2 linked regions of the Ciceribacter thiooxidans genome follow. The protein of the gene in region 2 binds, or shares a complex with, the protein of the main gene of each other region. Links are inferred from orthologs where the notes say so. Each region holds a gene or a part of one and is shown on either strand. Other genes may lie near its edges. The genes, in order: ccmB and ccmE.

The links.
Region 1: the proteins of ccmE (region 2) and ccmB are in contact, whole or in part, in a solved structure (PDB 8CE8), measured with the Escherichia coli proteins. The link is inferred for Ciceribacter thiooxidans from one-to-one orthologs.

The regions. Positions count from the first base shown.
Region 1 is NZ_CP059896.1:3,551,982-3,559,162, reverse strand. The notes cover bases 1,449-4,433. They hold ccmB (heme exporter protein CcmB), read right to left. Parts: upstream 3,279-4,433; coding sequence 2,619-3,278; downstream 1,449-2,618. Other genes in these bases: H4I97_RS17570 (heme ABC transporter permease), read right to left, coding at 1,806-2,573; ccmD (heme exporter protein CcmD), read right to left, coding at 1,636-1,809; H4I97_RS17580 (DsbE family thiol:disulfide interchange protein), read right to left, coding at 1,449-1,639. Outside these bases: H4I97_RS17590 (septation protein A), read left to right, coding at 1-442; H4I97_RS17585 (DUF2585 domain-containing protein), read left to right, coding at 508-1,032; more of H4I97_RS17580, read right to left, coding at 1,034-1,448; H4I97_RS17550 (DUF1223 domain-containing protein), read left to right, coding at 7,092-7,181. UniProt on the Escherichia coli protein: Required for the export of heme to the periplasm for the biogenesis of c-type cytochromes.
Region 2 is NZ_CP059896.1:2,345,331-2,352,512, forward strand. The notes cover bases 1,429-4,414. They hold ccmE (cytochrome c maturation protein CcmE), read right to left. Parts: upstream 3,155-4,414; coding sequence 2,702-3,154; downstream 1,429-2,701. Other genes in these bases: H4I97_RS11370 (heme lyase CcmF/NrfE family subunit), read right to left, coding at 1,429-2,705; ccmI (c-type cytochrome biogenesis protein CcmI), read right to left, coding at 3,151-4,278; H4I97_RS11385 (hypothetical protein), read right to left, coding at 4,397-4,414. Outside these bases: H4I97_RS11365 (cytochrome c-type biogenesis protein), read right to left, coding at 22-483; more of H4I97_RS11370, read right to left, coding at 717-1,428; more of H4I97_RS11385, read right to left, coding at 4,415-4,795; H4I97_RS11390 (ATP-binding protein), read right to left, coding at 4,900-6,297; H4I97_RS11395 (response regulator transcription factor), read right to left, coding at 6,287-6,958; H4I97_RS11400 (hypothetical protein), read right to left, coding at 7,037-7,182. UniProt on the Escherichia coli protein: Heme chaperone required for the biogenesis of c-type cytochromes. Transiently binds heme delivered by CcmC and transfers the heme to apo-cytochromes in a process facilitated by CcmF and CcmH.

The sequences.
Region 1 (7,181 bases), 1.2 Mb from region 2 along the record:
CTCGTTGGTTGTTTCGAAGATTGTTTTCCGACACTTGCCGATCATGCCGTTCGTCTCGGGCATTGTCGTGCTGGTGTTCGGTTCTTTGTCAATTTGGCTTCAGGACGAAACCTTCATCAAGATGAAGCCGACGATCGTGAACACTCTTTTCGGCGCGGTCCTGCTCGGCGGGCTTTTCTTCGGCAAGTCACTGCTCGGCTATGTCTTCAACGCAGCCTTCCAGCTCGATGACATCGGTTGGCGGAAGCTGACACTGCGCTGGGGTGTCTTCTTTCTCTTCCTTGCCGTCCTGAATGAGGCGGTGTGGCGCAACTTTTCCGACGAGGTGTGGGTCAATTTCAAGGTCTGGGGCACGATGCCGATCACGATCCTCTTCACGCTCGCGCAAATGCCGCTGATCATGCGCCACACACTCGAGGAACGGACGGAGGAGACAAAGTGACGATCACCGCGCTCGATCCGCAGGATCGTCACAAAGCGACCCGCCTCTGGCTATTCGCCGTCGGCCTGATCGTCCTTGCACAGATCGGCATCCTTCACCTGATGGGCAGAATACCTATCTGCGAATGCGGCTATATCAAGCTCTTCGAGCCCGGTGTGAACACTGCAGGAAATTCGCAGCATCTCGCAGATTGGTACACGCCGTCACACATCATTCACGGCTTCCTGTTCTATCTTCTCGCTTTCGTCCTCTTCAGACGCCGGCCATTGTCCATGCGACTTGCGTTAGCGACCCTGATTGAGGCGGCATGGGAGCTGGTGGAAAACTCTCCGCTCGTCATCGACCGATATCGCACGGCGACGATGGCGATTGGCTATCAGGGTGACAGTATCCTGAACTCCACGATGGATACGGCGTTCATGGCCGTCGGTTTCCTTTTCGCCGCCCGAGCGCCGGTCTGGCTGACTGTCTCGATCGCTGTGTTCCTGGAAATCTACGTGGGATGGCTGATCCGCGACAACCTGACGCTGAACGTGCTGATGCTTCTCTGGCCCATCGAAGCCATCAGGGCATGGCAGGCTGGCCTCTGAATCAGCCTTTTGCCAGCGCTTTTTCTATCGCCGGATATAGCCCTTTCTCGAGCGAGAGCGCATCGAAGGGACCGACACGCTTATAGACAATCGTCCCGCCAGCATCGACGAGATAAGATTCGGGAATTCCGTAGACGCCCCAGTCAATCGCTGCCTTGCCGTTGGGATCGACGCCGATGGCGCTATAGGGATTTCCAAGCTCGCCGAGGAACTTAAGCGCGTTTTCGGTCGTGTCCTTGTAGTTGATCGCGACCACCGTAAGCCGCGGATCTTTAGCGAGTTCCTTCAGGATCGGATGCTCTTGCCGACAGGGAACGCACCAGGACGCAAAGACATTGACCAATGTCAGCTTGCCCGCGAGAACCTCGGAAGTGAGCGCCGGTACCCCTGCCCCTTCAAGCGCGGGCAATTCGAGATCGGGTGCCTTGGTGCCGATCAGAGCGGAGGGAATCTCCGACGTGCTCTTGCCGTTGAAATCCTGATCGTAGAGCATCTTGCCGGCAGTGCCGGCGATGACAAGAAAAACGGCCAGCGGCACGACGGCCAAAGCGTAGCGGCCGACGCCTCCTCTGCCCTTTTCCGGGGATTCCCTCAGTCTTTCACTCATGCTTGCCGATCACCAGCCACCGTCGCCGAGCGGCGGCGAACGCCGGCCGCTTCCAGTTCCTTCAGTTCACGTTGCCGTGCACGGCCATCAAGCCAGACCCACCCGATCAAAGCCAGAATGACAATACCTGTCACGCCATAAGATACATAGATATAAAACTCATGGCTCATTGCGAGGTCTCCCGCCCTGCCATACGTGCGGCGAGTCGTCGCTGGACGGCGATGCGCCGGCGCCAGATTTCGTTACGCATGGCCGCGATGTGCAGCGTGAAAAAGAGGAGGGTGAAGGCGATCGCCATCACCAGTAGCGGCCGCAGGAATTCCGCGTCGATCGTCGGGCCGCCCATGCGTATCACGCTCGCCGGCTGGTGCAGCGTGTTCCACCATTCGACTGAGAACTTGATAATCGGGATATTCACGAAGCCGACGAGAATGAGTACCGCACTGAGCCGCGCAGCCTTGGAAGGATCATCCACGGCACGATTGAGTGCGATAAGCCCGAGATACATCAGGAACAGCACGAAGACCGAGGTGAGCCGGGCATCCCAGACCCACCACGTACCCCACATGGGCTTACCCCAGAGGGAGCCGGTGAGAAGAGCGATGAACGTGAATGCCGCACCAAGCGGCGCTGCGGATTTGTGGGAGACGTCAGCCAATGGATGACGCCAAACGAGCGTTCCGATGGCGGAAATTGCCATGACGGTGTAGCACATCATCGAGAGCCAGGCGGCAGGCACATGCACATACATGATGCGCACCGTCATGCCCTGCTGATAATCGCCCTCGGTCGTGAAACTCAGATAGAGGCCAGCCACGAAGAGCAGCGCGGTCAAGACCGCGAGCCACGAAATCACGCGCCTGGCAAGTGCGAGAAAACGGGTGGGGTTTGCAAGGTCGGTAATCTTGGAGATGGTAAGGCTCGCTTGGTTCATAGAACACTTCTAACCTGACTGCCGTTTTGCTGCAATTGATACCAATCAATCCGAGGCGTTGCGCAAGGCGACGGCAGCGGCCACAGGGCCGATCACGGCGAAGAAGAGTACGATCGCAATCAAAAAGAGAAAGGGCGGCATAAATGGGGCGGGGTCCTCGACCGCGGCATAGGACGCGCTGACGCCAAAGATCAACACGGGAATGGCAAGCGGAAGTACGAGGATGGACACGAGCAGGCCACCGCGCGGAAGCGCCACGGCCACAGCCGCACCTGCCGCACCGATAAACGTGATGGCGGGCGAACCGACGAGCAGGGTCAGCATCACCGCCCCGATCGCGATCTCGTTCATGTTCATGAAAAGGCCAAGCAAAGGCGAGGCGATGACGAGCGGCAGGCTCGTCGCAGTCCAATGCGCCAAACACTTCACGAAAACCGTCACGACCAGAGGTGACTCCTGCATCAGCATCAGGTCCAGCGATCCGTCGTCGCGCTCGGCCTGGAAAAGCCGGTCAAGCCCGAGCAAAGCAGACAAAAGGGCGCCGATCCAGACGATTGCCGGTCCGATACGCGAAAGCAGGTTGAGATCAGGTCCAACGCCGAACGGGATCACGGCGACGACCGTCATGAAAAACAGCACACCGATCAGCGCGCCGCCACCGGCCCGGACGGAAAGCTTGAGATCACGCAGGAAGAGCGCCATCATTGCCAGACACCTCCTGGGGCGCCGGAGAACCCGGTCATTTTCAGTTCACGGGCGGCGTCAAGTCCCAGCGGCTGGTGCGTTGCGGCGATCGCGATCCCACCGGTTGCGAGATGATCGCGGACCAGGCCGGCAAACATCTGGTCGGCACTTGCGTCGAGTGCCGCGGTCGGTTCATCGAGAATCCAGACAGGCCGGTAAGCCACGAGCAGTTTCGCCATGGCGAAGCGTCGTTGCTGTCCGGCGGAAAGATAGCCGAACGGAAGATGTGCAATACCTTCGAGGCCGACGGCATGGGCGGCATCGTCGACCGCTATCCCCTTCCCCCATCGAAATCCCTGAGGAATTCTTTCCAGAAGACCAAGTTCTCCGATACCGTCAGCTCCTGCTTCATTGCGTTGCGGTGGCCGAGATAATGACTTGCCTCGCGTGCAGGGCGGCTCTCGTGATCTCCCGCGGCGATAAAGTCCACGCGGCCTCCCTCCGGTCTCAGCAAACCCGCCAGCACCCGAAGGAGCGTCGATTTTCCCGACCCGTTCCGCCCCGTTAAGATCATTACTTCGCCCGCACCGAGTGCGAAGGAAATGTCCTCGAAGATGAAGTCCTCGCCGCGCCTCGCGGAGAGATTTTCGGCACTCAGCCGCATGTTTCAGCCTTCCAGCGGAGACCCTTCGGGCCCTGCAAAAATTTGTAGAAATTCACCATTCGTTGGTCTGGTGCCCTTCTTAGAAATTATCTATAAGACCTGCAACCACGCCAGCGGTCGGCGTGAATATCATCCTTGTGCCGAACTTGGGGTTGCACTCGCGACTTTCACGTGCGGACAGCGGAAATGGCCGTACCCGCATCCTGATGTGCATGAAGTGCATAGGCGTCCGCACGAATGTGTTGGCTATCAGAATAAGCGGGGTTCATGTCCGTGTCCAAATCACTCGACAGTTTCAATTGCCGGTCCACGATTACCGTGAATGGCAAGGATTACGTCTATTACAGCCTTCCCAAGGCGGAAGCGAACGGCCTCGCAGGCGTCTCGAAGCTCCCTTACTCGATGAAGGTGCTTCTTGAGAACCTGCTGCGCAACGAAGACGGACGTTCGGTCACCAAAGCCGACATCGAAAGTGTCGCCGCCTGGCTCACCAACAAGGGCCTGACCGAAGCCGAGATTGCTTACCGCCCGGCGCGCGTCCTGATGCAGGACTTCACCGGCGTTCCGGCGGTCGTCGACCTCGCCGCGATGCGTGACGGGATCAAGGCGCTCGGCGGCGATCCGGAGAAGATCAATCCCCTCGTTCCGGTCGACCTCGTCATCGACCACTCGGTTATCGTCGACGAATTCGGCACGCCCCAGGCCTTCGCGAAAAACGTCGAGCTCGAATATCTGCGCAACGGGGAGCGCTACCGCTTCCTGAAGTGGGGCCAGCAGGCCTTCAAGAACTTCCGCGTCGTTCCCCGGGTACGGGCATCTGTCACCAGGTGAATTTCGAATATCTCGGCCAGACCGTCTGGACGAAGGAAGAGGATGGCGAAACGATCGCCTATCCGGACACCTGCGTCGGGACGGACAGCCACACCACGATGATCAACGGTCTCGGCGTGCTGGGCTGGGGCGTCGGTGGTATCGAAGCCGAAGCCGCCATGCTCGGCCAGCCGGTGTCCATGCTTCTGCCTGAGGTCATCGGCTTCAAGCTGACCGGCACACTGAAGGAAGGTGTCACCGCCACCGATCTCGTGCTGACAGTCGTACAGATGCTGCGCAAGAAGGGTGTCGTCTCGAAGTTCGTGGAGTTCTTCGGTCCCGGCCTCGATACGCTGCCCGTCGCCGATCGCGCGACCATCGGCAACATGGGCCCGGAATACGGTGCGACCTGCGGCTTCTTCCCGGTCGACTCGGCAACGCTCGGTTATCTCGACATGTCGGGTCGCAGCAAGGATCGCATCGCCCTCGTCGAAGCCTATTCGAAGGCACAGGGCATGTGGCGCGAAGGTGACGGTTCCGATCTCGTCTTCACCGACACACTCGAACTCGACCTCGGCGACGTCGTCCCCTCGATGGCCGGCCCGAAGCGTCCGGAAGGCCGCCTGCCGCTCGAAACCATCGCCCCGAACTTCGCAACCGCCCTCGAAGGCGACTACAAGAAGCCCGGTCAGATCGACGCCCGCTACCCGGTTGAAGGTGAAAGCTTCGATCTCGGACATGGTGACGTCTGCATCGCCGCCATTACATCGTGCACGAATACCTCGAACCCGAGTGTACTGATCGCTGCCGGTCTTCTCGCCCGTAACGCAGCCGCCAAGGGCCTCAAGTCCAAGCCGTGGGTCAAGACCTCGCTCGCACCCGGATCGCAGGTCGTTGGCGAATACCTCGCCAAGTCCGGCCTGCAGGCCGATCTCGACAAGCTTGGCTTCAATCTCGTCGGCTACGGCTGCACGACCTGCATCGGCAACTCCGGCCCTCTGCCGGGCCCGATCTCGAAGACGATCAACGACAAAGGCCTGATCACCGCGGGTGTACTCTCGGGCAACCGCAACTTCGAGGGCCGCATCTCGCCGGACGTCCAGGCCAACTACCTCGCCTCTCCGCCGCTCGTCGTCGCTTACGCGCTCGCCGGTACGGTGCAGAAGGACCTGACCAAGGAACCGCTGGGCGAAGACCAGAACGGCAACCCGGTCTACCTGAAGGACATCTGGCCGACCTCGCACGAGATCCAGGAATTCATCGCCAAGTACGTGACCCGTGAACTTTTCGAGTCGAAGTATGCGGACGTGTTCAAGGGCGACGAAAACTGGCAGGCCGTGCAGGTTCCCGCTGGTCAGACCTACGCCTGGGACGACAAGTCGACCTACGTGCAGAACCCGCCCTACTTCGTCGGCATGGGCAAGACCGGTTCCGGCGTGTCGAACATCGTGGGCGCCCGCGTGCTCGGCCTCTTCGGCGACAAGATCACCACCGACCACATTTCGCCGGCCGGTTCGATCAAGGCCGCCTCGCCGGCCGGTGCATACCTTATGGAGAATGGCGTCGGCGTTGCCGACTTCAACCAGTACGGCACGCGTCGTGGTAACCACGAAGTGATGATGCGCGGCACGTTCGCCAACATCCGCATCCGCAACCACATGCTCGGCCCGAACGGCAAGGAAGGTGGCTACACCATCCACTATCCGTCCAAGGAAGAGATGTCGATCTACGACGCCGCCATGATGTACAAGGCCGAAGGCGTTCCGCTCGTCATCTTCGCCGGTGTCGAGTACGGCAACGGCTCCTCCCGCGACTGGGCTGCCAAGGGCACCAACCTGCTCGGAGTCCGCGCGGTCATTGCCCAGTCGTTCGAACGCATCCACCGTTCGAACCTGGTCGGCATGGGCGTCATACCGTTCGTCTTCGAGGATGGTACCACCTGGCAGAGCCTCAACCTGAAGGGCGATGAGCTGGTGACCATCGAGGGCCTCGACGGGGAGATCAAACCGCGCGAGAAGAAGATCGCCAAGGTCTCCTACTCGGACGGCACGGTGAAGGACATCCCTCTCATCTGCCGTATCGATACGCTCGACGAGGTCACCTATGTGAACAACGGCGGCATCCTGCAGACTGTTCTGCGCGATCTGGCCGCCTGACTTCCGCTCGCATGAGAATACGAGCCGCCGGGACATGTTCCCGGCGGTATTTTCTTGCCCTGTGATCACAAACAAGGGCCTCACCCCATCGTGACTTCTCGTTGAAAGCATGAACGAGTATTGCTGGCGTGTGACTATTTGTCGGCTGTCGGCTCGCGACAACGCGCGAGCCGCACAAGCCACCGAGTAAACGGGTTCGATGGAATGACCTCGATTGTGTTCGCCCGCTGTGTCCTGGTTTGCCTGACTTTTACCGGCACCTCCGCAGAGGCCCAGGACGCCGTAGTGCCCCGA
Region 2 (7,182 bases):
GCTGGCGGGCAGCGCCGCGGCTCAGTCCTCGATCAGCGCCTTCAGCCGCGCCTCTTCCTCGGGCGAAAGCCTTTCCGGCGCTGGGCGATTGCGGCCGCGGGCATAGACGAGTGCCGCAAAGGCGCCGATCACCAGCAGCGCGGCGGGAGCACCCCAGAGAACATAGGTCTTGGCCGAGACGCGAGGCTTCAGGAGCACGAACTCGCCGTAGCGCGATACTACGTAATCCATGACCTCTTCGTCGGTATCGCCGCCGACGATGCGCTGGCGCACGATGAGCCTCAGGTCACGGGCGAGATCGGCATTCGAATCGTCGATCGACTGGTTCTGGCAGACGAGGCAGCGCAGCTCAGCCGAAATATTACGGGCGCGCTGTTCCAGCACGGGATCGGCCAGCACCTCGTCCGGATTGACGGCAAAGGCGGGCAGCGGCGCGAACACCGACAGCGCCAGGATGACGGCCATCAGCAAGCGTCGGAGCATGTTGACGGACCCAGACGTGCGCTCCCTCTTCTCCCCGGCGGGGAGAAGGTGGCCCGAAGGGCCGGATGAGGGGGACGTCAACCCGCCTACGCTCGTGTCATGCTGCCCCTCATCCGCCTGCCGGCACCTTCTCCCCGCAAGCGGAGAGAAGGACGCTGCCGCACCGTCTCCGTCCCCTCTCCCCGCCTGCGGGGAGAGGGTCAGGGTGAGGGGCAATCTACGACGCATCATGTTCATTCCGCAGCCTCCAGCGCCACCTTGACGGACTTCGTCCGCCGCGTCGGCGCGCCGACGCGCAGCCGCCGGTCGGAGAGTGAGACGAAGCCGCCCGCCATCATGACGAGGGCGCCGATCCAGATGCAGAGAATGAAGGGTTTCCACCAGACGCGCACGACGATGCCTCCCTCGGCCATCGGATCGCCGAGCGAGACGTAGAGCTGGCTGGTGCCGAAGCTGCGGATGCCGGCCTCGGTAGTAGGCATGCGCCGCGCCGTGTAGAGACGCTTCGAGGACCACACCTCGCCCATGTCGACGCCACCCTTGCTCAGGGTGAAGTGCGCCCGGTCCTCGGTGAAGTTCGGGCCCTTCGCCGCCATCATCCGGTCGAAGGTGACAGTATAGCCGCCCGCCTCCACCGTCATGCCGGGTTTCATCTCGGTGACCGTCTCCGTCTCGAAGGTGGTCACCGCGACGATGCCGAGCACCGTCACGCCGAAGCCGAGATGGGCGAGCGCCGTGCCGAAGGCCGAGCGCGGAAGGCCCGCGAGGCGCTGGAAGGCGACCGACGTCGAGACCTTGTTGAAGCCGGCGCGGTACCAGAGGTCGGCGAGCGCACCGAAGACGATGAAGAAGCCCGCAGCGAGACCGAAGACGGCGAGCACCGGGCCGCCGTGCTGGACGTAGAAGAGGATCACGGCCGCGACGAGCGCGAGCCCCGCCGCCACGTAAAGCCGCTGGAATGCGCCGAGCAGGTCGCCGCGCTTCCAGGCGAGCATCGGCCCGAAGGGCAGCGCAATGAGGAGCGGTGCCATCAGCAGGCCGAAGGTCAGGTTGAAGAAGGGCGGACCGACCGAGATCTTGTCGCCGGTCAGCGTCTCGAGGAGCAGCGGATAGAGCGTGCCGACGAGCACTGTCGCCGCCGAGACGGTCAGGATCAGGTTGTTGAGGACGAGCGCCCCTTCCCGCGAGATCGGTGCGAAGAGCCCGCCCGACTTCAGAGCCGGCGCCCGGAAGGCGAACAGCGTGAACGCCCCGCCGATGAAGATCGTCAGGATACCGAGGATGAAGATGCCGCGGCTCGGGTCGGTCGCAAACGCATGCACCGAGGTCAGCACGCCGGAGCGCACGAGGAAGGTGCCGAGGAGCGACAGCGAGAAGGCGAGGATGGCCAGCAGCACCGTCCAGATCTTCAGCGCCTCGCGCTTTTCCATGACCAGCGCGGAATGCAGCAGCGCCGTGCCGGCGAGCCAGGGCATGAAGGAGGCATTTTCGACCGGGTCCCAGAACCACCAGCCGCCCCAGCCGAGCTCGTAATAGGCCCAGTAGGAGCCCATGGCGATGCCGGCGGTCAGAAAGGTCCAGGCGGCAAGCGTCCACGGCCGCACCCAGCGCGCCCAGGCGGCGTCGATGCGCCCGTCGATGAGGGCGGCGATCGCGAACGAAAAGCAGACGGAGAAGCCGACATAGCCGAGATAGAGAAGCGGCGGATGGATGGCGAGGCCGACGTCCTGCAGGACCGGATTGAGGTCCTTGCCTTCCGCCGGTGCCGGCGCGAGGCGGATGAAGGGATTGGAGGTGAGCAGGATGAAGAGGGCGAAGGCGGTCGCGATCCACGCCTGCACCGCCAGCACATTCGCCTTCAACCGCTGCGGCAGGTTGGCGCCGAAGAAGGCGACCATGGCGCTGAACAGGCTGAGGATCAACAGCCACAGCATCATCGAGCCTTCATGGTTCCCCCACACGGCGGCGAAGCGGTAGACGTCGGGAAGCAGCGAGTGCGAGTTCTGCCAGACGTTCTGCACCGAGAAATCGGAGACCATATAGGCATAACTCAGCGCCCCGAAGGAAAGCACCACGAGCCCGAACATCGCGAGCGTACCCGTGGTGGCGATGCCCATCAGCGCCGTATCGCCGCGCCTTGCGCCGATCAGCGGCAGTACGGAGACAACGATCGCCGTCGCCAGCGCCAGGACCAGGGCATAGTGTCCGAGTTCGATGATCATTTCACCGTCTCCTTGCCGCTCAGTTCGACGCCCTGCGCCTTCAGGCGGTCGGCGACGTCCTTCGGCATATAGGTCTCGTCGTGCTTGGCAAGCACCGTGTCGGCGGCGAAGACCGGATCGCCGGCGACGAAGGCGCCTTCTGCGACCACGCCCTGCCCTTCACGGAAGAGATCGGGCAGGATGCCGGTATAGGTGACCGGAACGGTTCCGATCGTGTCGGTGATGGCGAAGGTCACGGTCGATCCCTCGCCGCGCTTGACCGAACCCGTTTCGACGAGGCCGCCGAGCCGGATGCGCGTTCCCGGCGGCACCGTCACGGTGGCGAGATCGCCCGGCACGTAGAAATAGGCGACCGACTGGCTGAAGGCGAACATCACCAGCAGCACGGCCGCGACGATGAAGCCCATGCCGCCGGCGATGACGGCCAGTCTCTTCTGTTTGCGGGTCATTTCAGTGCTTCCTCCACCGGCAGGCCGAGCTCGCGGGCCATCGCGATCAGTTGCTGGCCTTCCTGCCCCTCCGCCGGGAAGGCCGCGAGCGCGGATTTCAGCGCCGCGACGGCGTTTTCCGGCTCCTTCAGCATCGCGTAGGACCGGACGAGACGCATCCAGCCTTCGAAATTGTTCGGGTTTTCCTTGAGCTTGGCGTCGAGCCCGGCGACCATGCCGCGGATCATCTCCGTGCGGTCGCCCGTCGACATGCCCTGCGCCGCGGCGATATCGGCCGCCGTCGGATTGCCGGGCGCTTCCGGCTTCGCTTCGCCGGTGTTCGCCGCGATGTGTTCGTTGACCAGCGGCAGCCACGGCGCGTCGGCCGGCGATGCCTTGGCGAGCGCCTCGAAGGCGGCGCGGGCCTCCTCGCGCTTGCCTTCCTGCTCGAGCGACAGCGCGATGTAGAAGGAGGCGCGCGGATTGGCGCTGCCGAGCTTCACCGCCTGTTCGAAGGCCGAGCGGGCGTCGGCGGTGACGATGCCGTCACTTTCTGCCGTCATCGTTTCGCCGAGGCCGATCATCCGCTCCGGGTTCTGGCCGAGCAGGCGGATCGCGTTGCGGTAGGCGAGTTCTGCGTCGCCGTAGCGCGACATCTTGAAATAGATCGGTGCCAGCACGTCCCAGCCGGCGCCGTCGTCCGGGTTCTGGGCAAGGTGCCGTTCCACCTTGGCGACCAGCAGTTCGAGATTGTTGCCGGGGTTTTCCAGCCGTGCGGCAAGCGGCTCGGAAGGCATTCCGGGGCTGCCGGTCAGCATGTAGAGACCGAGCCCGATCGCCGGCAGGCAGACGACGATGAAAGCCTGTGCCAGCAGGTGCCGGCCGGATTTCGGCTGCTTGCCGCCCTTCGCCTCGGCCGACGCGGCGATGAGGCGCCGACCGATCTCGGCGCGGGCGTAATCCGCTTCCTCGCCCCCAATCAGGCCGAGCGTCTTGTCGCGTTCGAGTTCGTTCAACTGGTCGCGGTAGACGGCGGCCTCGCCGACCGCGTCCTCGACAAGGACGGTATTGCCGCGAAAGAGCGGCCCGAGAAGGACGACGGCCGTGACGGCCGTCAGCAAGGCAGTGGCGATCCAGAACAACATGAGAACCCAATTAATCTATGCCGGGGGACATTCCAACCGGCAAACGGCTGATGACGCACATTTGAGGCGTTTCGCCGCAAGCCCTGTTCTAGGGGATCGCAGGATTTCCCGTCTTGACTTACGTCAAGGGCGTCCAGGTGCCGTTCGGGTTGCGGCAGGCCGCGCCGCGCACCTCCGTCTCGCTGCCCTTCACCTTCAGCTTGTGGGTGTACTGGCGGCAATTCTGCTGGCCGACCTGATAGGGTGCGGCGGCGATCACCTCGCCGGAAATCTCATTCCCCTTCCAGGCGACCGGCTGGCCACCGGGTGCAGCCTCCAGCGCGCGGTATTCGGCTTCGAGTGCGCGCTGCGTCTGGCTGTTCGACAACTCGACGCCCGAACGGGCGATGATACCGCCCTGCAATGCGGAGATGTAGAGGCCCGACGCGGAGCTTTTGCCGCTCGTGGTTGCGCAGGACGACAGTGCCACGGCGGCAAACGTCGCCGTCACCGCGATACGAAAGCGCTTATTTCCCATGTCCCCGGCCCGACCTTTTCCGACCACCCTCAATATTCTCTCTCTTAGCTGCGGCAGCCACGTGGCATCATTGTGACAGCCTTCTTTTTTCACGGAAATTCGCCTCACGCAATGTCCCTCGTGACGGCCGGAAGCACCAATCGCGCCCGCAATCCGCCGCGCGCGCCGCGAGAAAGTCCGAATGCCCCCTGATATTCGGAGGCGATTTCGTTGACGATCGAAAGCCCGAGCCCGGTGCCCGGCTTGCTCTCGTCGAGCCGCCGTCCGCGCTTCAGCGCCTCGACGATCTCGCCCGGTTCCAGTCCCGGTCCGTCGTCCTCGACGGTCACCTCGATCCAGTCGCGGCGCATCACGCCCTCGCCGGGCTCGTGGCCCTCGGCCGCGCCGGCGGTGACGACTACGCCGGTGGCGGCGAAGCGGGCGGCGTTCTCCAGGAGGTTGCCGACCGTCTCCTCGACATCCTGCTGCTCCATGGCCAGCACCAGCCCCGGTGCGAGCTTCAGATCGAACTGCGTCTCCGGGTTCAGCCGCCGCATCACGCGGATCAGCCGCTCCAGCACCGGCTCGAACTCGGTGCGCGCCAGTACGGACTCGCGCTGTGCGGCGATACGGGCGCGGTTGAGATAGGAGGAAACCTGGCTCTGCATCGCCTCGGCCTGGGCGGTGACGACGCTCGCCTGCGACTTCGGCAGCGCCCGCGTCTCGTTGAGCAGCACGGCGATCGGCGTCTTCAGCGAATGAGCGAGATTGCCGACCTGCATGCGGGCGCGCTCGACGATGCGACGATTGCTGTCGATCAGCGCGTTGATCTCGTTTGCAAGCGGCTGGATTTCGCGGGGGAAGACGCCCTCGATCCGCTCCGCCTCGCCGGCCCGGATCCGCTCCAGCGCCCGACGCGCCCGTTCGAGCGGCTTCAGCCCGTAGAGAATGGCAAGGCCGTTGACGATGAGGCCGCCGAGGCCGATCAGCGCAAGCCCGGTATAGAGCCTCGTGGTGAAGAAGCGGACATCCTCCTCGACGACGTCGACGTTTCCCGAAACGCGAAAGCGCGCCGCCCGGCCGTTGGCGTCGAGCACGACCTCCGTCTCGGCGACCCTCAGATGGTTCCCGTACGGGTCTGTCATCGGATAGAAGCGTTCGTAGTGGTCGTCGAAGGGGACGGTATTGATGTCCGGCACCGGCAGGTCGGTGAGGCCGAGCGAGGTGGAGGCGAGCGGCGCGGTGGTGAAATTGCCGAGCGGCTCGACCAGCCAGTACCAGCCGGTCTTCGGCTGCGAGAAGCGCAGGTCGCCGAGTTCGGGACTGCCCGCCAGGCTGTCGCCGTCGCCGATCGACACGGAATTGATGACGTTGTAGAGTTGGGCGCGCAGCAGGTTGTTAAAACCGCGCTCGGTGCCCTGCCGGTAGAGCGCCGAGATCACCACCGCCATGGTCACGAGTGCGACCGCCGACCACGCCGTGGCCAGCAGCAGCACCCTGACGGTCAGCGATCTAGTGCGCATCTTTGGGCGCTTGCATCCGGTAGCCGAGACCGCGCACCGTCTCGATCAGGTCAAGGCCGATCTTCTTGCGCAGGCGCCCGACGAAGACCTCGATGGTGTTGGAATCGCGATCGAAATCCTGATCGTAGAGATGCTCGACGAGTTCCGAGCGCGATACCACCTCGCCCATGTGGTGCATCAGGTAGGAAAGCAGCCGGTATTCGTGCGAGGTGAGCTTGAGCTGCGTGCCGGAGACGCTCGCCTTCGACGCCTTGGTGTCGAGGCGGACCGGACCGCAGACGATCTCGGAGGAGGCGTGCCCCGCCGCACGGCGGATCAGCGCGCGGATGCGTGCGAGCACTTCTTCCACGTGGAAGGGCTTGGCGACGTAGTCGTCGGCGCCGGCGTCGATACCGGCCACCTTGTCGCTCCAGCGGTCGCGGGCCGTCAGGATCAATACGGGCATTGCGCGCCCTGCCGCACGCCATTTTTCCAGCACGGTCAGGCCGTCCATTTCCGGCAGGCCGATGTCGAGGATCACCGCGTCATAGGGTTCGGTGTCGCCGAGGAAGTGCCCCTCCTCGCCGTCGAGCGCCTTGTCGACCACATAGCCCGCTTCTTCCAGCGCCTCGACGAGTTGCCGATTGAGATTAACGTCGTCCTCGACGACCAGAATGCGCATGCTGCCAGTCCCTCTCCGTCTTGTCCGGCCGGCCGCGTCCCCCGCGCCCGGCTCAGGCCGTCGCCTGCCTCGTGCGCCTTACTGTGAAACCCGCATGGTCACCTTGCGCGGACGTTCGTTGCCGCTGCCCGGGATCAGCACCGTCACCACGCATGTACCGCCGGAACTGCGAACCGACAGCACCTGCCCGCCGAGTTCCGCCGCAGCCTGGGCCGCGGCCCCGT